Regions from separate parts of the Providencia manganoxydans genome, predicted to be linked through region 3. Evidence: predicted binding sites of a transcription regulator. Region 3 holds the regulator's gene; each other region holds the start of a gene.

Region 1 (5,581 bases), 210 kb from region 3:
GGTTCTAGTGTATTTTCAAGCATCGCTAAACGGAATTGATGCACTTGGTCGGGATTCATGTTTGCCATCTGAGCTTGCAAACTTTCGCCTTCCGAAAATACAAGATATTTGCCAAGTAAGATGCCGCCAGCAGCACCAATAGGATAAAAGGTTTGGCTAATATTTAAGCGCAATGTTGCATATTGTTTTGGCCCAATCATCGAGCTATAAGTATTTGCCGCAGTTTCAAGAAAACTTAAACCGATAGCAATCGCAAAAATTGCAGCTAAAAACATGGTATAAGTTGCCATATGTGATGCAGGGAAAAACATTGAGCAGCCCGCAATATATAAAATTAAACCAATCATAATTGTATATTTATAACTGGTTTTTTTGATCACGAGAGAAGCCGGAATAGCAATTAAAAAATAACCGCCATAGAAGGCACTTTGCACTAATGCAGAAGCAAAGTTACTTAATTCAAAAACGCTTTTAAACTGTGTGATTAAAATATCATTAAGTGCCGCAGCACATCCCCAGAGTGGAAATAAGCACGACAGTAGGATAAATTGGAATATAGGAGTCCGACTCAGATAACCATCAGGTAACTGAGTAATATTTTTGATGTTCATTACGTAACCCTTCTTTTTATTATTAATATACTCGTCATATTTCAAGCTACAGTGTTGCTAACTTCACTCACGACGCTAATCACATACTTATATATGCCCTAGCCTCATTCATTTGTTACCTAGCTATACCTCAAATTATTTAGAGTAGATCCGTTTTATTGCGGCTCTACGGCCGCATTAATAACGAGGGATATTGGTTTTTTATTAACTATTCAGCTGCACAAACTCGGTAAATTGCTCAATACTTGGGTAAGAAGATTGAGTGCCTTTGCCCGTTACACTAAATGCAGAAAATAGTACGGCTTTTTTCAATGCATCAGCAATATTGCCTGTATGGACATAGTAATGAGAGAAACAACCAATAAAGGCATCCCCTGCACCACTCGTATCTATCGCATTCACTTTAATAGCAGGGATCAGTAATTCGCTATCACGAGTCATCCATAGCGCCCCTTTTTCACCTAATGTAACGATGAGATTCTTCAATCCTTTATCCAATAATGATTGAGCTGCACGACGGATATTATCCATGGTATCGACTGGCATATTGGTTAAAATTTCTAACTCGGTTTCATTGGGAACAAAGAAATCACAGCGGCAAGCAAAATCGAGATCTAATGTCCGTTGTGCTGGCGCTGGGTTAAGCAATACAGGGATATTATGCTTATTACCAAAAGCAATTGCGTGATAAACCGTTTCTAATTGCACTTCCAACTGCAATACGATCAATTTGCATTTTTTTAGATCTTCCGCAGCGCGTTCAATATCTTCAGGTGATAAGAATTTATTAGCGCCTTTCACGATCAAAATACTATTTGCAGAATTAGGATTTACAAAGATCGGTGCAACACCACTGGATGTGCAAGGTACTTTCTCAACATAACGGGTATTGATGCCATACGATTCGAGATTACGGATCGTATTATCTGCAAAAATATCATCTCCTACTTTTGTTAGCATTATCACTTTTGAATTTAGCTTTGCAGCGGCAACAGCTTGATTGGCTCCTTTACCGCCACAACCAATCTTAAATGATGGGGCTTCCAAGGTCTCCCCTTCTTTTGGCATTTGATCGGTGTAAGTGATCAAATCGACCATATTTGAACCTATAACTGCTATATCCATAATGTCCCTCGTGTTAAATAAATCACATAATGATATGATTATAACATTATCATGTTGCATAAATATCATTTGTGATTAAGATCTCGAATAACGAATGACCAAGTGTTATATCCGCCACATTTTTTCATTCATTGTTATGAAACCCATATTTGATCTTTATAGGAAACATTTAAATGAAAAACTTAGCACAATTTATCGATCACACTTTATTAGCAGCCAATGCTACCGTAAATGACATCAAACAGCTTTGCGCCGAAGCCGCTGAATATCACTTTGCTTCCGTATGTGTTAACACAGGCTATGTTCCTTTAGCTAGCGAGTGTCTCAAAAATAGCGATGTTATGGTCTGTTGTGTGGTAGGCTTTCCTCTCGGTGCCTGCTTAACAGAAGCAAAAGCGTTTGAAGCAGCTGAAGCCGTACGTCGTGGCGCAAATGAAGTTGATATGGTGATCAATGTGGGGATGCTAAAAAGTGGTGACCTAGACTTTGTTCGCCAAGACATCGCGACCGTTTTAGCCGCGTGTGGCAATGCAACACTAAAAGTCATTTTAGAAACTTGCTTGCTAACTGATGAAGAAATTATTCAAGTTTGTGAAATTTGCCGCACATTGAACGTTGGTTTTGTGAAAACCTCAACAGGTTTCAGTACAATGGGGGCGACTGAACACCATGTTGCATTAATGCGTAAAGTGGTTGGTGAGGAAATTGGAGTTAAAGCCTCTGGTGGTGTTCGCGACCGTGAAACAGCAGAGAGAATGATCAAAGCCGGAGCCAACCGCGTTGGTGCTAGCGCGAGTGTCGCGATTGTCTCGGGCGAAAATGTAACCTCAAGTGGGTACTAAACGATGGGGCGCGGCCAGCCCGCGCCAATTAAAAAAGGATTGCTCGGTGATAGAAACTAAACAAAAAGAACGCCTTCGTCGATTGAGCGAATGTATTAAACGCTCAGGAAGAATTCATCTTAAAGAAGCAGCGAGAATACTTGAAGTCTCTGAAATGACGATTCGCCGTGACTTAAATGCAGATACTGAAGGCCCTATCCCTATGTCCCTTCTTGGTGGCTATATTGTTTCTGTTACCCAACCATCCTCACCGCAGCAAAACGATCCACAAGCCAACATTTTTACCCCCGATCAAACTGAAGAGTTGTATATCCCTAATTTAGCAGCAAGTATGGTATCCGAAGACGATGTGATCTTTTTTGATAATGGCATCGAGATGGCAACACTGATTTCCCTGATCCCTGAAGAAATCAATTTCACGGGTATTTGTTACTCCCATAACGTTTTTCTTGCACTCAGTCAGAAAAAAAATGCTACGGCATTATTATGCGGTGGGGAATATCACCCTAAGAGCGACTCTTTTTATAATCCAACCCAACCTTCAATTCTCGATTCAATAAACCCTAAAAAAGCCTTTATTTCCGCAGCGGGTATTCATAGTAGCTATGGTGTTACCTGCTACAACTTAGATGATCTACCAATGAAAAAGAAAGCGATGGAAAAGTCGATTCGTAAAATTTTACTCGCAAAATACAATCAATTTGACGAGGTAGCGACTGCAAATATGGGGGCTCTCTCCCAATTTGATATCATCATCACTAATCGGCAGCTCTCAGATGAATACGAGACCTATTGCCGCAATGGGTTTGTGAAAGTTATATACTAGCTTCAATATGTCGATTTTTTATAAAACTTTCGACATATTATGACGACGTGTCGATTGAGTCGACATAACCTCAGAACATGTACATTTTTTTATAATTTTTCGACATATCATGACGACGTGTCGATTGAGTCGACATAACCTCAGAATATGTACATTTTTTTATAATTTTTCGACATATCATGACGACGTGTCAATTGAGTCGACATAACCTCAGAACATGTACATTTTTTATAATTTTTCGACATATCATGACGACGTGTCGATTGAGTCGACATCACCTCAAAACATGTACATTTTTTCACGATTTTTCGACATATCATGATGACGTGTCGATTGAGTCGACATAACCTCAAAACATGTACATTTTTTCACGATTTTTCGACATATTTAAAGTGAGAGCACCAATTTTAGTTTATACTCTATGACAAACGACAATAATAGAGATATGACAATGAATTGGGATCCTGTACTACCCCATAACAATTTACCTCAACTTCCTCCACAACAAGATGTTGAAACAAAAGTTGTTTTGAAAGCCTGTGTTGAAGCAAGAACAGCACTAGAAGGGCTAAAACAAGCGGGTGAATTATTACCTAATCAAAATTTATTAATTAATCTTATTCCGATACTTGAAGCGAAAGATAGCTCTGAAATAGAAAATATCGTAACAACGACAGATAAGCTTTTTCAGTATATCAATGAAGATAGTCATGCAGATCCAATGACTAAGGAAGCTTTGCGCTATCGAACTGCACTCTATGAAGGCTATAAAGAATTAGAAAATCGACCATTATGTGCAAATACGGCATTGAAAGTCTGTAATACCATTAAAAATACTCAGATGGAAGTTAGAAAGCTGCCTGGAACCGCACTAAAAAATCAAAAGACGGGGGAAATTATTTACACACCGCCACTAGGGGAGCAGAAAATTACAGAGCTTCTCAGTAATTGGGAAAAATTTATCCACCAAGAAGATGATTTAGATCCTTTAGTTAAACTAGCCCTCACTCATTATCAATTTGAAGCTATTCACCCGTATACAGATGGCAATGGGCGTACAGGAAGGATCTTAAATATATTATTTTTAATCGAAAAAGGCTTGATTACTATCCCTGTCCTCTATTTAAGCCGCTATATTATTAAAAATAGAAATGAGTATTACTCTTTGCTGTTAAACGTTACCAAAGAAAATGACTGGCAGTCATGGATCCTCTATATGCTCTCTGCCGTTGAACATACATCAAAATGGACAATGGAAAAAATCAATGCCATTCGTGATTTAATGGAACTGACATCTTCATATATTAAAACACATCATAATGATGTTTATAGCTATGAATTATTACAGTGCATTTTCGAACAACCTTACTGCCGGATCAAAAATTTAGTTGATAAAAAAATCGCACAACGACAAACTGCATCAGAGTATCTAAAAAAGCTTTGTGATATTAATGTATTACATGAAATGCAGGTTGGAAGGGAAAAATTATTCGTTAACTATAGATTGATGAGTTTAATGAGTGACGATCAACATCAATTTGAACCCTATCCCAACCAAAGCGAATAAGTAAAAAACCACCTAGCCTGAGCTTTAGGTGGTTTAATTTTAAATTTTAATCGTCAAATAGTCGGCGGCTATTTCGGTATTTGGGAAAATAGCCTGGCACTCAGCCAGTAACATAGGTACGTCCTCTGCACTATAACGGCCACTAATATGCGTTGCGATAAACCGTTTCACTCCAGCATCACGTGCTAACTGCGCAGCTTGCCCAGTCGTACTATGTCCACGCTCATTGGCTTTTTCATGAAACGCATTTTCTAACGTTGTTTCATGCACCATTACATCAGCATTTTGAGCCAGTAATCGCGCCTGCTCCGTTGGCTCAGTATCACCAAAAATAGCAATCACTTTTCCTGCTCTCGGCTCACCTAAATAATCAATCCCATTAACCGTCCGTCCATCATCTAGTGTGATAGTTTCACCTTCTTTCAGTGCCTGCATCCATGGCCCTCGAGGAATATTATCCTTCGCTAATTTTTCAGTATCTAACGAGCCAAGTTTGGGATGTTCTTCGATACGATACCCATAGCACTCAACACGATGATCCAATGGATATACCGTCACAATTAGCTGACCATCATCAAACAACTGTCCCGCTTCTATTTCAATAATTTCC
Region 2 (5,581 bases), 1.7 Mb from region 3:
GCATTATTACTATGTGGTTCTCACGCTATCGAGAATTCCATGCAGATGCAGGATCAGCTAAATTAGTTGGTAGAGAAAAAATGATAGCTGCTCTACAACGTTTGAAGACAAGCTATGAGCCGCAAGAAGAAGGGCGTTTAATGGCATTTTGCATTAATGGCCGTGGTAAAGCATTTAATGAGTTATTTTTATCTCACCCTCCACTGGATAAGCGTATTGAAGCATTACGCTCAGGTGAGTATTTAAAATAACCCTTGATAAGGCATTTTAAAATAGGCCCATGATGAATTGGTTTTCATCATGGGTTTTTTAATTCAAATTTTAAAATTGATGGCTAAGATGAATTAAATATAAAATTAAATCTACTCGTTATACTGCAAGATGCTGGGAGGACTACGCGACGCTCACCGAGTCACTGTGTTTATCTATACTCCCTGACTATCTTCACTTATCGCCTATCTGCATCTCGAATTATTTAGAGTATAGTGTATTCTCTAAGTAGAATATCGTAACTAACGTAGGCTTTTCTGCTGATTATATTTCAAGTCGCAGGCCTTTCGTTAAGGTAAAGTAACAATGTATATTTGCATTAGTCACCTAGATATATCTCGAGCTATTTAAATTATATAAACAATAAGGATTTGACATGGATATACTGATAAAAACGTTGGTTTTTGGTAATGAATTTGCAACCGTTGAGAACCCAGCGCGTTTAGTGCCGTTTAAATTTGAAATTTATCAGTCACCAACGGGCCTATATCATCGCATGTATAAAGAAGTCGGGATGTCAGGCGCGAATTTAGGTCAGAACTTTAAAGTCTGGGCTTTTGAAGAACAAAGAATGCAAAATAATCAATCAGGTGAGACATTAGAAAGCTATATTCAGCATTGCCAAGATATTTATGATGGTAAAGTGAAAGCCTAGTTTAGAAAAAAAGCCCCCTTCATAGGGATCTGAAGGGGGAGCTAAATGAATAAAGAATGGTTTAATTCGAGATCTAAGATAGATTATTTCGAAAAAAGATATTTAGTTATTTGTGCAGTTTTAAGTGTAATTGGGCAACGAAGCCTCTTAAGTAGCACTTATCGTTAAAATAAACTATTGGCGATAACCTGCTTTGATTTGCTCAAGGGTATTACGATAGGTTTCTGCTTGTTTTTCATCTTCCATCGATGCAATTTCACGTTCCATTTTAATGATAATTTTACCTGCATCTGCTTGACCGATTGCTTTTAGCATATGAGCAAGTAAATTTTTTATACAAGTTACTTCTGCGGCGAGTTCATTAACATCTGGCTGAGTAGGAAAATGGGTTTTCATTAAATATATCCTTTAAAAATTTATAGACTTGTCAGAATTATATACTCTAAATAATTAGAAGTGTAGCTAGGCGACAAGTGAATGACTCACTGGTAGCATACATAAGTATATGATAAATAGCGAATGAATGTGGTTCAACACGCTGTAACTTGAAGTTTCACGAGTATAGCATAGAAAAATTATTGAATGCCGTATTACTTTATCCTCAATTGAGAGCAAAAATTTTAATGAAGGAGGCGATAATGTTAACGACACAAGAAAAACAGTGGTTAGCTCAACAATTTCCATCATTAGTCCAACCTAGGCCTGAACTGAGTCATAAAGGAACTTTTGGAACGTTAAACATTATTGGTAGTAGTGTAGGCATGACTGGTGCTGGTGTGCTTGCAGGAGTAGCCGCATTAAAAAGTGGTTGTGGCAAAGTGATCATTGGGTGTAATCAATCCCCACTTAATTTACATTTGATAGAAATGGCCCCTGAATTAATGCTGCGGGATGCTAACTCTTTAATTAATGATACTCTTGCTACTGCGTGGGTCATTGGTTGTGGATTAGGTATTTCAGAAGATGCGCAATCATTAATGCGTAAAGTATTGCTATTAATTGAACAAAATAAATCGGTGTTAATTGATGCTGATGGTTTAAATATTCTTTCACAATGGCCGCAAGTAAAAAAATTGACCCCAAACGTTGTTTTAACACCTCACCCTAAAGAAGCATCTAAATTATTACAAACAACAGTAGCAGAAATTCAAGCTGATCGCTGTGTTGCAGCACAGCAATTGAGTCAGCGCTATGGTTGTTGGATCGTGTTAAAAGGGCACGATACAGTGATCTCAAGTCCTGAACAACAAATATGGTGCAACCAGACGGGGAATAGTGGTTTAGCCACCGCGGGTAGTGGGGATGTTTTATCAGGTATTGTGGGCAGCTTGCTAGCTCAGGGAATACCGATTGAAGAAGCCGCCCGTAGCGGGGTTTGGATGCATGGTAAAGCCGCTGATTGCTTAGTTGAGCAAGGCATCGGCCCTATTGGTTTAACGGCTCATGAAATTATTGATAAAGTCAGAATGATTAGAAACTTAATCGTGGTTTGCTGATGATCTTATATTGAATGACTTTAAAGGACTGAAAAAATTGTGATACAATTCACATAATTTGGTTGCTTCATTTTTTCTTATAGCGAAGCAATGTCTAATTCAGCACAAATCTGACACTTATTTTTCACGTGGATCATTCCTGATAAGCGGTGATTTTGTGCTGACATCAATAAAGGCTTAAGCAATGACACAGGTTTCTAGAAAAACAGCTTGGATGCGAGTTGTGGCACTTGCCGTTGCCGCATTTGTTTTCAATACAACTGAGTTTGTTCCTGTTGCATTACTCAGTGATATTGCAGCGAGTTTTGACATGACGGTGGCTCATACTGGGTTGATGATCACTATCTATGCTTGGGTTGTTGCTATTATGTCGCTTCCCTTAATGTTATTAACGGGAAAAATTGAGCGCCGCAAATTATTAACATTATTATTTGTTGTCTTTGTGCTTAGCCATATTCTGTCAGGTTTTGCTTGGAATTTTGATGTATTGATCATCGCAAGGATTGGGATCGCACTTTCCCATGCTGTTTTTTGGTCAATAACGGCATCATTGGCGATCCGTGTCGCGCCCGCAGGTAAGAAGGCGCAAGCACTTGGTTTATTAGCAACAGGAACCGCATTGGCGACAGTTTTAGGTTTACCTATAGGGCGTGTTATTGGTCAACTACTTGGCTGGCGGGTGACTTTTTTATGTATTGGCGTTATTGCGTTGCTCACAATGATCGCATTAATTCGCTTTTTGCCTAAATTACCAAGCGAACATTCTGGATCGTTGAAAAGCTTACCAATGATATTTAAACGTCCAGCACTGGTAGGACTGTTTGTCTTAACGGTAATGGTTGTGACTGCTCATTTTGCTGCATACAGCTATATTGAGCCATTTGTGCGCGAAGTTGCATTGCAGAGTCAAAATTTTGCTACGTTACTATTACTTATTTTTGGTGCGGCAGGTATCGTAGGAAGCGTCATATTTAGCCGTTATAGTGGTAAATATGCATTGTCATTTTTACCAATGGCAATAGCGATTTTGATGATTTGTTTGTTGTTGCTGATGCCAATTAGTAGCCATGTTGGCCCATTAATTATTTTAAGTATTTTTTGGGGAATAGCGATTATGTGCGTTGGCTTGGGGATGCAGGTAAAAGTCATTGATTTAGCTCCGGATGCAACAGACCTAGCCATGGCTATTTATTCAGGGATCTTTAATATTGGTATCGGTGGTGGTGCTTTACTTGGTAATCAAGTCATTGTTCATATGGGAATGACCAATATTGGCTATGTTGGCGCGGCATTTGGGGCGATCTCGCTAATATGGTGTGCCTTTATTTTTAAACGCTACAGTGTTTCATTTAGCGATAAATTACAGGGATCACCAGTGACCCATTAGCTGTAATATTTTGGATTTGAGAACCCTGTGATAGAAATTTTTATCACAGGGTTTTTTATTGCGAATGCGTTACAGCTAACAATAACTGTGCTAAATTTCCTAATATTTTAATTATTTCAAATAGTAAGGGTAGGCAATGAAAGGGCTAGCTTTTTTATTGATGTCAATTATTGCAGAAGTTATTGCGACAACCACATTAAAGGCATCCGATGGTTTTAGTCGTTTTTGGCCCTCCTTAATTGTGATTATTGGTTATGCGGTTTCTTTTTGGGGACTATCTCAGGTGGTTAAAGTCATGCCTTTAGGCATTGCTTATGCGATCTGGTCTGGATTAGGTATTGTGCTAGTTTCAGTCGCGGCAATATTTATTTATCAACAGAAAGTCGATTTACCTGCAATTATTGGTATGCTATTAATTATAATTGGTGTTTTAGTCATCAATCTGTTTTCGAAAAGCAGTGCTCACTGATTCAGGGAACAGAAGCCAATATGAGTGGAGATTAGGATGAGTCAAAAAATCAGTGGTCTGCTTAAGTCTACATTTATCGGCGGGCTAATCGGTGGTGCGGCGCTTATTTTAGCTGGCTGCGGTAGTTCTGAATCAACGCGAGTGGCACAGGTCGATCATTCAGCTGCTGAATATGCTCAACAAGTGGTTAATTTAGGGCCTGGAGCACAAGAAGCTTGTGTTTCTGCTGGTGGACTTCCTGCGTTAAATTTAGAATTAAATGGAGGAAAAACTGCGGTTTGTCAATTCGCAAACGGTAAGCGTTGTGCAGCTGATGTGATCCTCAGTGGCGCCTGTATTTAATTGGTCACTATTGAATCGAGTTAAAAAGCCCATCATTGAGGTTACTGACGAAGCGGGATAAAAACGTGGTTTTTCCCGCTCCGTGTTATTAGCCGAAAATCAATGAATTGATTTTCCTCGTTTATTTCAGAACCCCTAACGACAGCCGCCAAACATGATATGTTTGTCGACAGTCTGAAAGCCCATCATTGATGGGCTTTCTGTTATATGTTCGTCATATTTTAAGTGATAGTGTAATCACCTAGCTAGATTTAAAATAATCTAGCGTATTGCAATATTAAACTTATATTTTGGAGCGAGCTGGGAAGAACTGGCTTATTGCAACCACGATTGCGACCAAAAGGTAGACAGCGTATACACCAATTAACCATTGTGGCATATCAAGTCCTAAAAAGTCCCACTGCTTAACGGCACAGTCACCCGTTGCTTCAAACACCGCGGGTGCCCATTCATTTAGTGGCAGCCACTCAGGAAAGTTCACAAAGAAGTCACACGAGGCAAAAGGTGATGGATAGAGTTGCAACATTGTATGCTCCCAAGCAAGCTCTAAGCCTCGCCATGCGGCATAAATCCAAATAATGATAGCAACCCAACGTAAAATAACATTTCGCGGCGCAATTGCTCCGACTAAACCTGCTATCATAATTCCAAACAGTGCAACCCTTTCATAAATACACATGACACAAGGTTGCAGTTTCATAATGTGCTGAAAATAGAGAGCGGCACATTCGAGCATAAAGGCAATAAGGGCCATTAACAGCCATGCGCCTCGTCCTTGTGAACAGTAGTTAAAGAATCTGAACATACTTTACTTCCCTAAATTAATGGTGAGCACATTTTGCCCTCATCCGCGAAACAAAAAAAGGTGTGAGTAGAGATTTATGTGATTTTAGATAAGGCTTTACTTAACATTACAAATTCGACTAGTGGCTTGAAAGTAAAAGAGCCGTTCAAATTTCCTT
Region 3 (5,581 bases):
ATAAGCCGCGTTTAGTCATTTTTCATGGCTTAGAAGGTAATTTTAAAAGCCCCTACGCTCATGGCATGCTTGAAAGTGCCCAAAACCAAGGTTGGTTAGGGGTCGTCATGCACTTTCGTGGTTGTAGCGGTGAGCCCAATCGTCAAAAACGTATCTATCACTCGGGTGAAACCAGTGATGCACGTTACTTCTTGCATTGGTTAAAACAAACTTGGGGGGATGTGCCAACTGGCGCGGTGGGCTATTCTCTCGGTGGTAATATGCTTGCCTGCTATTTAGCTGAAAGTGGTGAAAATGCAGATATCGATGCAGGTGTCGTGGTATCAGCTCCATTAATGTTAGAGCCATGCTCTATACGAATGGAAAAAGGGTTCTCGCAGTTTTATCAACGTTATTTGCTTAATGGTTTAAAGCGTAATGCTACCCGTAAGCTGGTGCGCTACCCTGGTTCATTACCTCTTAATTTGTTGCAATTAAAACAACTAAAACGGATCCGTGAGTTTGATGATGTGATCACAGCAAGGATCCATGGTTTCGAAGATGCTACAGACTATTATCAAAAGTGTAGTGCTCTTCCTCGATTACCACGCATTACTAAGCCTACCCTGATTATTCACGCTAAAGATGACCCTTTTATGGCGCCAGAAGTTGTTCCTGATTTAGCGCATTTACCTGCCAATATTGAATATCAAATGACAGAACATGGGGGGCATGTCGGTTTCGTTAGTGGCACATTGAGAAAACCAGAAATGTGGTTAGAAAAACGTATTCCGCAGTGGTTAGCGTCTTATTTAGGCAATACAAAATCATGATTATCCCTTGGAAAGATTTAGATCCAGATACATTGGAAAACCTAATCGAGTCCTATGTATTACGTGAAGGAACCGATTATGGGGAACACGAAAAGTCATTACAGCAAAAAGTTGATGATGTGAAACGCCAATTGGCATCCGGAGAGATTGTGCTAGTCTGGTCAGAGTTGCATGAATCTGTTAATTTTATGCCTAACAGTCAGTTTCGCCCGTAACCCCGTTTCGCTCATGGCTCGGTTTAGCATGGACGCAAGCGCAACACAGGGAGTCCATGATGTCCAAAAAACATCCAATTATTGCAATCACTGGGTCTAGTGGTGCAGGAACCACTTCGACCAGCCAAGCATTTCGTAAAATATTCCATCAATTAAATATCCAACCTGCAACTTTAGAAGGTGATAGTTTTCATCGTTATACTCGCCCTGAAATGGATATGGCAATTAGAAAAGCCAGAGAACAAGGCCGCCATATCAGCTATTTCGGCCCTGAAGCAAATGACTTCTCCCTGTTAGAGCAGACGCTTTTAGAATACAGCCAACAGGGTAGTGGTAAATCACGTAAATACCTTCATACCTACGATGAAGCTGTTCCCTATGGCTTACAGCCGGGTACCTTTACGCCATGGGAACCCCTACCACCTAATAGTGATATTTTATTCTATGAAGGGTTACATGGCGGTGTTGTCACACCTGAAAACAATGTTGCTCGCCATGTTGATTTACTGGTTGGGGTTGTGCCTATCGTTAACCTTGAATGGATCCAGAAGCTGATCCGAGACACCACAGAACGAGGGCATTCACGAGAAGCAGTGATGGACTCGGTAGTTCGCTCAATGGGTGATTATATTAATTATATAACCCCACAATTCTCACGAACTCATATTAATTTCCAACGTGTACCAACCGTAGATACCTCAAACCCTTTCTCTGCTAAAGCGATACCATCACAAGATGAAAGTTTTATTGTTATCCGTTTTAGAGGGCTCGAACAAATTGATTTTCCTTATTTACTTTCCATGTTAAGCGGTTCATTTATTTCAGCTATGAATACTATTGTTGTGCCGGGAGGGAAATTAGGGTTAGCAATGGAGTTAATCATGACCCCTATTGTTGAGAAGTTAATTAAACAAAAACACGATTAATAGTTAATACATGATGCTTATTTTAAATTAATAAGCATCATAATTAAAAAAATAATATATATAATAAAAAATTATTGAGTTTTAATTTCAAAACTATGAGTAACTTTCACAGCTTTTTCTAACATCAAAGATACCGAGCAATATTTCTCAGCCGAAAGTTGAACTGCACGTTCAACCACTTTTTCCGTTAAATCAGTGCCTGTTACAATAAAATGCAAATTAATATGAGTGAAATAACGAGGAGCCTCATCACGACGCTGTGAGGTTAATTTAACTTCACAACCACTAACGTTATTACGGCCTTTTTGTAAAATAGATACCACATCCACTGAGCTGCATCCACCTACTGCCATCAATACCATTTCCATTGGGCTAGGTGCTTTATCACCTGAATTACCATCCATCATTACTTGATGACCAGAGGCGGACTCACCTAAAAAAGAAAGTCCTTCAACCCACTTAACTCTCGCTTCCATTATTTATTCCCCTAGAAAAAATTTGTATAAAAGATAACATTGTTACATAAATGCTTTCAATCGAATCGACACTTTAAGTAGCTGAAGCGATAAAGCCGAGACTTTCTAGGTTTATTATGTTACAAACAAACTATCACCTGATAGGAGCAAGATCAAAACTCAGGGTTTCAATTGATTATACACTCTAAATGATTCGAGATGCAGCTAGGCAATAAGTGAACAAATCGCGAAGAGCATAGAAAACTATGTCGCTAGTGCAAGTAAACGTAATCAACAACGCGGCAACTTGAAGCATGATGAGTATATTATAGTACTGGTATTAACTTACATTATGGTTAATATGCTAAGATAGTGACTTTAAAAACCAGCTTTCTGGTTATGGTTGACCGGAGGCTGTATTAACATACAGAGGATAACGCTAATGGTTCTCGGCAAGCCACAAACAGACCCTACTCTTGAATGGTTTTTGTCACACTGCCATATTCATAAGTATCCATCCAAGAGCACACTGATCCATCAGGGTGAAAAAGCAGAGACTCTTTACTACATCGTTAAAGGTTCAGTGGCTGTTTTAATCAAAGATGAAGAAGGCAAAGAAATGATCCTCTCCTATTTAAATCAGGGAGATTTCATTGGTGAACTAGGGTTATTTGAAGAAGGGCAAGAACGTTCTGCCTGGGTAAGAGCAAAAAGCGCCTGTGAAGTCGCTGAAATTTCTTACAAAAAATTCCGTCAACTTATTCAGGTTAATCCTGACATTCTTATGCGTCTTTCTGCGCAAATGGCAAGCCGCCTACAAACCACATCAGAAAAAGTGGGTAACCTCGCATTCTTAGATGTGACAGGCCGTATTGCTCAAACACTACTTAATTTAGCAAAACAACCAGATGCAATGACCCATCCGGATGGTATGCAAATCAAAATTACACGCCAAGAAATTGGTCAAATTGTTGGCTGTTCGCGTGAAACTGTTGGCCGTATCTTGAAGATGCTAGAAGATCAAAACTTGATCTCTGCGCACGGCAAAACGATTGTCGTCTACGGAACTCGCTAACATTTAAAATAACCCTCTATCCTTGTGATGCAGGGTTATTTTTTGCCTCTAATTGTATCAATATCCTATCACTTTCTGTTGCAATCATTTTGCGATACTCGTTATCGTCTAGCCGCGTTTCTTTATATTTAAATAATTATCAGTCACATAATATTAAAAACAATCACTTAATTTATTGTTTAAGGAATTTTTAATTTATGGTCGAGCTCACGATAACAATTAATAAACCATCTTTCATCAATCAAAGAACACTTAATGATACTCTGAATGAAATGAACTTTGTTGAAATAGGGAAAATGGTAAATAACATTGTTTATAATATAAAAAACGTTGCCAATATCAATTTAACGATAAATATAAACTATAAAACAAAGAGTGCTAATGCTAAAAAATTAAGTTCGACTTCATCGACAACCAATACATTAATTAATAACGATAATAATTGTTCAGGCAAAATAGATAAAGTAACACAAATAGAACTTGCTTCTCCTATGACAAAAAATATCGCAACCCAAACAGAACAACGGATCGAGATACAGCATAACCCAGATGAGGTTGACGCAAATGATTTATTATCAAAACAAACTAAGCATACCTTACCCACTAAACATGATGAAAATCAAGGAAGTAAGAGTACTCTAAACGAAACGCCTAACACGAAAAAAAAAGCTAACCCCGTACAAGTTGGAAGAGTTCCGCCAGAAGCGACCTTAGGATCTGATACTTTATCTCAATCAGCGCCTTTGATGTTGCACACTCCTCCCGCTCTTCAGGAGGTTGAACAAAAGACTCACATAGCGCCTTTTTCTTCAAACAAAGAAAACAACACTGACCGAGCAAAACAGTCCATCGAGAAAAAACCGAGTCTAATTTCAAATAAAGCAAATAAAATGACTCTACCCATACTCGCTAATACTCAACAACGTGAAAAACAGAGTAATGACTTTATTTTAAATGATGATAGCTCACGAGCTGAACCTACAGCATCTTATAATGACAATCCAACATTGAGTCATGTAAAAGAAATAATTCAAAAGATTGAGCAAAACACCTCTTCCCAGCCCAAAGTGACTTCACAAATTAACAAAGGTGCTCCTGCTCAACAACAAATCGCCTCTCAAACAACCGAATCAACTCCAGCAATCACTAACGGAAGAACACTGACGTATGCAGAAGAAATTCAAACGTCCCTCTCTTCCTATTCCCCAAGCAGAACGGCAAGCCAGAGTGGAAAATTATCTGTGGTAGAGAAAACACCAGATAGTTCACTCATGCTTGTTCCAAAAAATGCTAGCCGACCCAGTACACTCGATAGAAACACACTACCATCGTTGGCGCTAAGTGAAGCACTTCGGAAACGATTATCGGATAACACTTTCAAGAGTCAGATGAAAAATTCGGCCTTAAATAAATCTCCCAACAAAGACCCAGTAGAGAATATGCAGGTAGGTGTAGATAAAGACGCCAAATTGCTCTCTTCAATATTTAATAATATTGAAGATTATCTCACCAGTGCTCATAATAAGGAAACTCGACATCGTTATATTATAAATATAGATAATTTTGAGGTTATTATCACAATATCTCCCAAAAACTTCTTAAATTCCCCTATTGAAGGCCAAGATATAACAGAATTATTAGCTCATTATATTAGTGGATTAGATAATCATAATGTCTATTTAAACGTATTACAGAGAAATCTTGATAATGACTCATTTAGTGATATGGATGGCCAAGATGATGATCTTGATTCAGTCAATAGTTTTTATATTGATGAAGAATTCTCAGATATGGAAGATATCCAAAGCTATTATGATGATCCCTTTGATGAAATAAGCTGGGATATCTTTACTGAAAAACAAAATCAAACACCCCTGAACGCTTTCACTAAGCAGACACAAACCGACAAACAAACACTTGATAATGCTTTGGAGCAGAAGGAAGCAGAGCTATCTACTCAAAAGCAGATCCAAAGAGATACTGAAAAACAACTGCAACAGACCAATGAAAACCTTAAAATGGCTCAAACGCTCCTTAACCAAAAACAATTGGAATTGGACGCTTTCACCAAACAAGTACAAACCCACAAACAAGCTTT
Region 4 (5,581 bases), 330 kb from region 3:
GGTAATTGCTTAAATTAATAGCTACTACTTGATTTTTTTGTTTCGAAACCAAGTGTATTCAGCAAGTTAGCTAGCAAACTAGATGCACCAAAACGAAAATGGCGCGAGTCTGCCCAGCCTTTACCTAAAATACGATCTGCTAATGCTAAGTATTGAGCGGCTTCTTCTGCCGTACGAACACCACCAGCAGGTTTAAAGCCCACTGTTTTTGCAACGCCCATATCATGGATAACTTGCATCATGATCTCAGCACTTTCGAGAGTCGCATTAACCGGTACTTTACCTGTTGATGTTTTGATAAAATCCGCACCCGCTTTAATAGAAATTTCAGACGCTTTACGGATAAGAGCAGGATCTTTAAGTTCACCTGTTTCAATGATCACTTTCAATAATACATTCGCTTGTGCGCATGCATCTTTACAGGCTTTCACTAAATCAAAACCAATTTTTTCATTCCCTGCCATCAAAGCTCTATAAGGGAAAACCACATCGACTTCATCTGCACCATAAGCAATAGCAGCACGAGTTTCAGCCAATGCAATATCAATATCATCATTACCATGTGGGAAATTGGTAACTGTAGCAATGCGTACTTCTGGAGTACCTTGCTCACGTAAAGTCTTACGTGCAATCGGGATAAAACGAGGGTAAATACAGATGGCAGCAGTTTGGCCCGCAGGGCTTTTTGCTTGATGACACAACGCGATCACTTTTTCATCCGTATCGTCGTCATTTAGGGTAGTTAAATCCATCAGGTTCAGTGCGCGTTGCGCAGCTGCGGTTAAATCAGTCATAAAAACTCTCCAACGTTGTGAATTCTGTCAGAACAACACGTTCTTTGTTGGCGAGCGGGCTTGGTTCCTTAAAGATGCTACTCGAAAACCCGAATGTAGCAGCTGAATTCCTTCTCACCGCACAATGCCCTAGAGTGCATCCACTCTGAGAACTAGCAGTCCATAGCAGCTTACTTATACCTATTTGACCATAGAACTAGGCTATTTTGTGTGCTACAAATCACATTAATTGCCTGAACGTTACATTGTTAAATAAAAATTTGTGAACATTATCGCAATTATACGCTATTTCATTTCATTTTTATTCTCTCTAATGGCTTTTCTTTTTCATTTTATGCCATTAAGAGTAGTTCAAAAATGCTGATGTGGGCGTAAAAGTAGAAAGAATATAACTGAATATATGAACTGAAAAGGGCAAATGCCCTTTTCAGATTATAGACTTATTAGATTTCACGTTGCAGTGCTGTTGACTATGTCTGCTCGACCTTAGTCACATACTGAATGTGACTAAGGTCTTATTCGCTGGTCGCCTACCTGCATCTCGAATTATTTAGAGTATAGATAGACTAGATAATTGCTAGGGTTAAGAAGAAACCAGCAATAGTTGCACTCATTAAGTTAGAGAGAGTACCTGCCAAAACAGCTTTCATGCCAAGACGAGCAACATCACTACGACGATTAGGCGCCATGCCACCTAAACCACCGAGCAAAATCGCCACAGAAGACAAGTTAGCAAAGCCACACAGTGCAAATGAAATAATCGCTTTAGTGTGATCAGACAGGACTTGTTTACCTGCTGCCAACACATCAGCATCTGGTTTCATATATTCGCCAAAGTTCATAAAGGCAACAAATTCGTTAACAACGACTTTTTGCCCAATAAATGAACCCGCAATATTGGCTTCACTCCATGGCACACCAATCAAGTAAGCAATTGGGGCAAACACCCAACCAAGAATTAACTCAAGAGAAAGCTGTGGATAATCAAACCAGTTACCGATCCCACCAAGAATGCCGTTGATCAGGGCAATTAACGCAATAAATGCTAATAACATCGCCCCTACGTTTAGCGCCAACTGCATACCAGAAGCTGCACCTGATGCCGCGGCATCAATAATATTCGCGGGACGTTCATCTTCTGCAACCAAATCAGTTGCATTAACATTATCACGAGCTTCTTCAGTTTCAGGAACTAATAGCTTAGCAAACAACAATCCACCCGGAGCCGCCATAAACGACGCCGCAATCAGGTATTCCATTGGTACGCCCATTTGTGCGTAACCTGCCAATACCGAGCCCGCAACGGAGGCTAAACCACCACACATCACCGCAAACAATTCCGAGTTTGTCATCGTTGAAATGTATGGACGCACCACTAATGGCGCTTCTGTTTGACCAACAAAGATATTGGCTGTGGCAGATAGTGATTCAGTTCTTGATGTACCCAGTATTTTTTGTAAGCCACCGCCCAATACTTTAATAACCAATTGCATAATGCCTAGGTAGTAAAGTACCGCGATTAAAGAAGAGAAGAAAACAATGATTGGCAGTACACGTAATGCGAAAATAAATCCACCGCCGCCAAACAATTCAAACATTTTGTCAGAAACAAGGCCGCCAAAAATAAAGCTCATACCATCTTGACCATAGCTGATTACCTTAGAAACGCCATCAGACATCCCCTGTAATACGCTACGACCCGCTGGAACATAAAGAACAAAAGCGCCGATCACGACTTGAATGATAAAAGCTCCGCCAACAGTGCGGAGTTTAATCGCTCGACGATTGCTGGAAAATAGCACGGCGATAGCTATCAGCACCGCCATCCCGACCAGACTCATAATGAGTTGCATGGAAGTATCCCTGTTCACTTAATTATAGATTGATGTAGATAAAGAAACGTACCCGTTTCCTTGACTCTTTGTGCGATGATTATACCTAGTCCACCCCAATAACCCGCAACCTTCGTCACAAATACGCAGTGCAAAAAGTAACAAAAATTCAGTTCTTGTGATTAAGGTCACATTCTATTATCAGTTTAATCTGGAAAGCACAAAAGGACGTAACAAATAGGTGAAAAACTGGATGGATTAAGGAAAGGAAACCACATCAATTAATAGCCATTGGCAATAAATTTAAAGTGGCTTTAACGATGTATACTCTCAATCATTCGAGTTGCAGGTAGGCGACCAGCAAAAATAGATGGGGAGCATAGATAAACTCAGTGACTCAATGAACATCGCCTAGCCCTCCCCCTGCAACTTGGAATATGATGAGTCTAGCTTAAATAATGATAGACTATTTATATACAGTTGCTCGGCAATTTCATCTGGGCTTTCGTGCCGCAGTTCACATAACGATTTAAAAATTATTTGAATACGTTCAGGGCGATTCGGTTCACCTTGAAACCCTGATACTGGCATATCAGGCGCGTCAGTTTCAAAAACTAAAGACGTTAAAGGCAATTGAGCTATCGCTTGACGGGTTTTATTCGCTCGCTCATAAGTAATGGTTCCGCCTACACCAATAAAATAGCCTAATTTAATAAAGGCTTGAGCTTGCGATAAACTCCCTGCGAAGCCATGAACGACACCACATGCAGGCACTAAATAGCGGCGTAAAATCGCCACTAGCTGGTCATGGCTTTTACGCGAATGTAAAATCACAGGTAAATCAAAACGCTTTGCTAACTTGAGTTGTTCAATCAATATTTTCTGTTGCAGCTCAAATAAGGGATCCTGCATATACAGATCAAGACCAATCTCACCGATAGCAACGCATTTAGTACTATGCTGGGTGAGATAAAACAATAGTGATTCAAAATGCTGTTCTTGAAACCGATTTAAGTACAGTGGATGAAACCCCATCGCAGCATGTAGTTGAGAATAGCTATGTGCTAATTGCCAAACTCGCTCAAAATTATCCACACCAACCGTCGGAATAATAATATCAGAGATCCCTGCCGAGCTGGCTGATGCAAGGCTTTCATCCATCGCATCAATAAAAGGTGGAAAGTCAAAATGACAATGTGTATCAACGAATAGTCTAGTCATTTTTTTCGTTGGCCTGTTTAGCTTCCTCTTCATTGGCTGCCAGTATCGCACCTGTCATAAGTGCTTGCGCTGTATCCGTCATTTTCTTCGCGTGGCTTTGAGCCAGCAATTCCCCTGAGTGCTTCGCCTCAAACAAGGCTTCTGCATAGTCCTCTTGGATTTGCATCTCTTCATGCGCTGCATTTTCAAAACTAAAGCGATTTAATGAGTCATTATCCATGGCGAAATTATGCCCCAAAGCAGCGATAAAATAACGACCGCAACGGCGCCCTGTATGATAATCCTGATTAAGCGATGATAAGCGACTTCCCAATGCACTGCTCTTTAACGGTGTTGGTGGGTAGATTTCAAAAATCTGCAAATTATCTGGCGGATTTTCAATAAACTCTTGGGTGCGACGATAACTTTTCAAATGCACTTTTAGCATAGCCGCCATACGTTGCAAACCATACTTTTCCCCTTCTAACCAACGGGTCATTCTTTTAACCCATTCAGGAGTGAAATACATTTGAGAAGGTACAGTGCGGATCACTACAATAGTTTCAGCGCCACGACGGTATGCCTCTTCCACAGGAATTGCAGCACTGATCCCGCCATCATGGTATAACGTTCCATTAAACTCAACACCTGTACGATAAAAGCCAGGAATTGCGCTGGAAGCTCTTATAATATCTAACCATGTATCTTCTGTTGGTTGCAAAAACTCAGCTTCAAAATCATCACTACGACTCGCTCCCATATAAAATTCACGGCCCGCATTGATTAATTCAAGACCTGAATGCATCTGTAAAGGGAACTCTTTTGATGTGCTCTCGACTAACCAATCTAGATCAATAAGATGACCGCCACGGATAAAACGTAGTGGATTAAAGAAAAGAGGGCTGGTCGTATAGCGAGTGATTACGCGTCGTGCATAACCATGTTGCCCGCAGATATACGCTGAAAGATTCTGCGCACCAGCAGAAGTACCGATCATGATATCGAATGGATTAAAGCCTGACTTTAAAAACTCATCCAGTACCCCCGCAGTAAAAATACCACGTTGGCCACCACCTTCGCAGATAAGCGCAGTTTTACCTTTATTGAGTTCATCAAAAAAAGCTAGAGGTTCAATACTACCGAGTGTGACCGCTATATGTTTACCCATACAATTCCCCTGACAATGATTTCTGTCTAGTGGGCCTCACTTAGCGATATAGCCATCAATAGACACGATTGCCATAAATCAATCAGCAAAAACTGAACCTCTTTGAGATAGAGGCTCAGTTTTATTGCTTACAACTAATATAATCTGGTCAATAACTTAATTTAACCGCATTTAAATTATTATATTAATTCGCAACAACTAAACCGTTTTGTACTGATTTCACACCATTAACCATTGAGACAACCTGAACGACCTTGTCTACTTGGCTGTCTGATTTAACAAAACCAGAGAGATAAACCACACCTTTAACGGTTTTTACTGAAATCGAGTTACTGTCAATACCACTGGTTGTCAGTAGCTTACTTTTTACTTGAGCTGTAATAGAGGAATCATCGATATAATTATCGGTACTTTTCACACCGCTCGATACCGCTTCACTCGTATCTTTACCGGCAATGTCTGCGGTCTTCACGGCGCTGTCCCAAGTATCAGAAGCTTGCTCTTTCAAAGGAGCACTGCAAGCAAATAAAGAACCACTTAACCCAATAACCAATAAAGAACGTAAAAGTACTGAATTTTTCATCTTA

Evidence for each region. Region 3 encodes CRP, which controls carbon source genes, mostly activating them, when cyclic AMP is high. Its sites were predicted from a motif close to ATGTGANNNNNNTCACAT; they were not measured.
Region 1: a site for CRP is predicted at 1,747-1,764, ahead of deoC (deoxyribose-phosphate aldolase). Genes of this name have one in related genera too.
Region 2: a site for CRP is predicted at 2,459-2,476, ahead of JI723_RS09565 (sugar transporter). Genes of this name have one in related genera too.
Region 4: a site for CRP is predicted at 2,803-2,820, ahead of JI723_RS03375 (NupC/NupG family nucleoside CNT transporter). Genes of this name have one in related genera too.

The regions. Positions count from the first base shown of each region.
Region 1 covers NZ_CP067099.1:647,961-653,541, reverse strand. The annotation lists gene fucP (L-fucose:H+ symporter permease) at 1-611, opposite strand, end outside; gene rbsK (ribokinase) at 816-1,736, opposite strand; gene deoC (deoxyribose-phosphate aldolase) at 1,910-2,578, shown strand; gene deoR (DNA-binding transcriptional repressor DeoR) at 2,625-3,404, shown strand; gene fic (protein adenylyltransferase Fic) at 3,856-4,971, shown strand; gene rnz (ribonuclease Z) at 5,011-5,581, opposite strand, start outside.
Region 2 covers NZ_CP067099.1:2,150,326-2,155,906, forward strand. The annotation lists gene htpX (protease HtpX) at 1-251, shown strand, start outside; gene JI723_RS09550 (hypothetical protein) at 647-925, shown strand; gene JI723_RS09555 (DUF2594 family protein) at 1,100-1,321, opposite strand; gene JI723_RS09560 (NAD(P)H-hydrate dehydratase) at 1,564-2,421, shown strand; gene JI723_RS09565 (sugar transporter) at 2,606-3,808, shown strand; gene JI723_RS09570 (SMR family transporter) at 3,945-4,277, shown strand; gene JI723_RS09575 (DUF333 domain-containing protein) at 4,314-4,619, shown strand; gene dsbB (disulfide bond formation protein DsbB) at 4,903-5,424, opposite strand.
Region 3 covers NZ_CP067099.1:442,544-448,124, reverse strand. The annotation lists gene JI723_RS01955 (hydrolase) at 1-812, shown strand, start outside; gene JI723_RS01950 (YheU family protein) at 809-1,027, shown strand; gene JI723_RS01945 (phosphoribulokinase) at 1,087-1,953, shown strand; gene JI723_RS01940 (OsmC family protein) at 2,025-2,429, opposite strand; gene crp (cAMP-activated global transcriptional regulator CRP) at 2,851-3,483, shown strand; gene JI723_RS01930 (HlyD family secretion protein) at 3,681-5,581, shown strand, end outside.
Region 4 covers NZ_CP067099.1:774,259-779,839, reverse strand. The annotation lists gene deoC (deoxyribose-phosphate aldolase) at 15-794, opposite strand; gene JI723_RS03375 (NupC/NupG family nucleoside CNT transporter) at 1,361-2,635, opposite strand; gene JI723_RS03370 (TatD family hydrolase) at 3,038-3,847, opposite strand; gene JI723_RS03365 (patatin-like phospholipase family protein) at 3,840-4,994, opposite strand; gene JI723_RS03360 (BON domain-containing protein) at 5,179-5,577, opposite strand.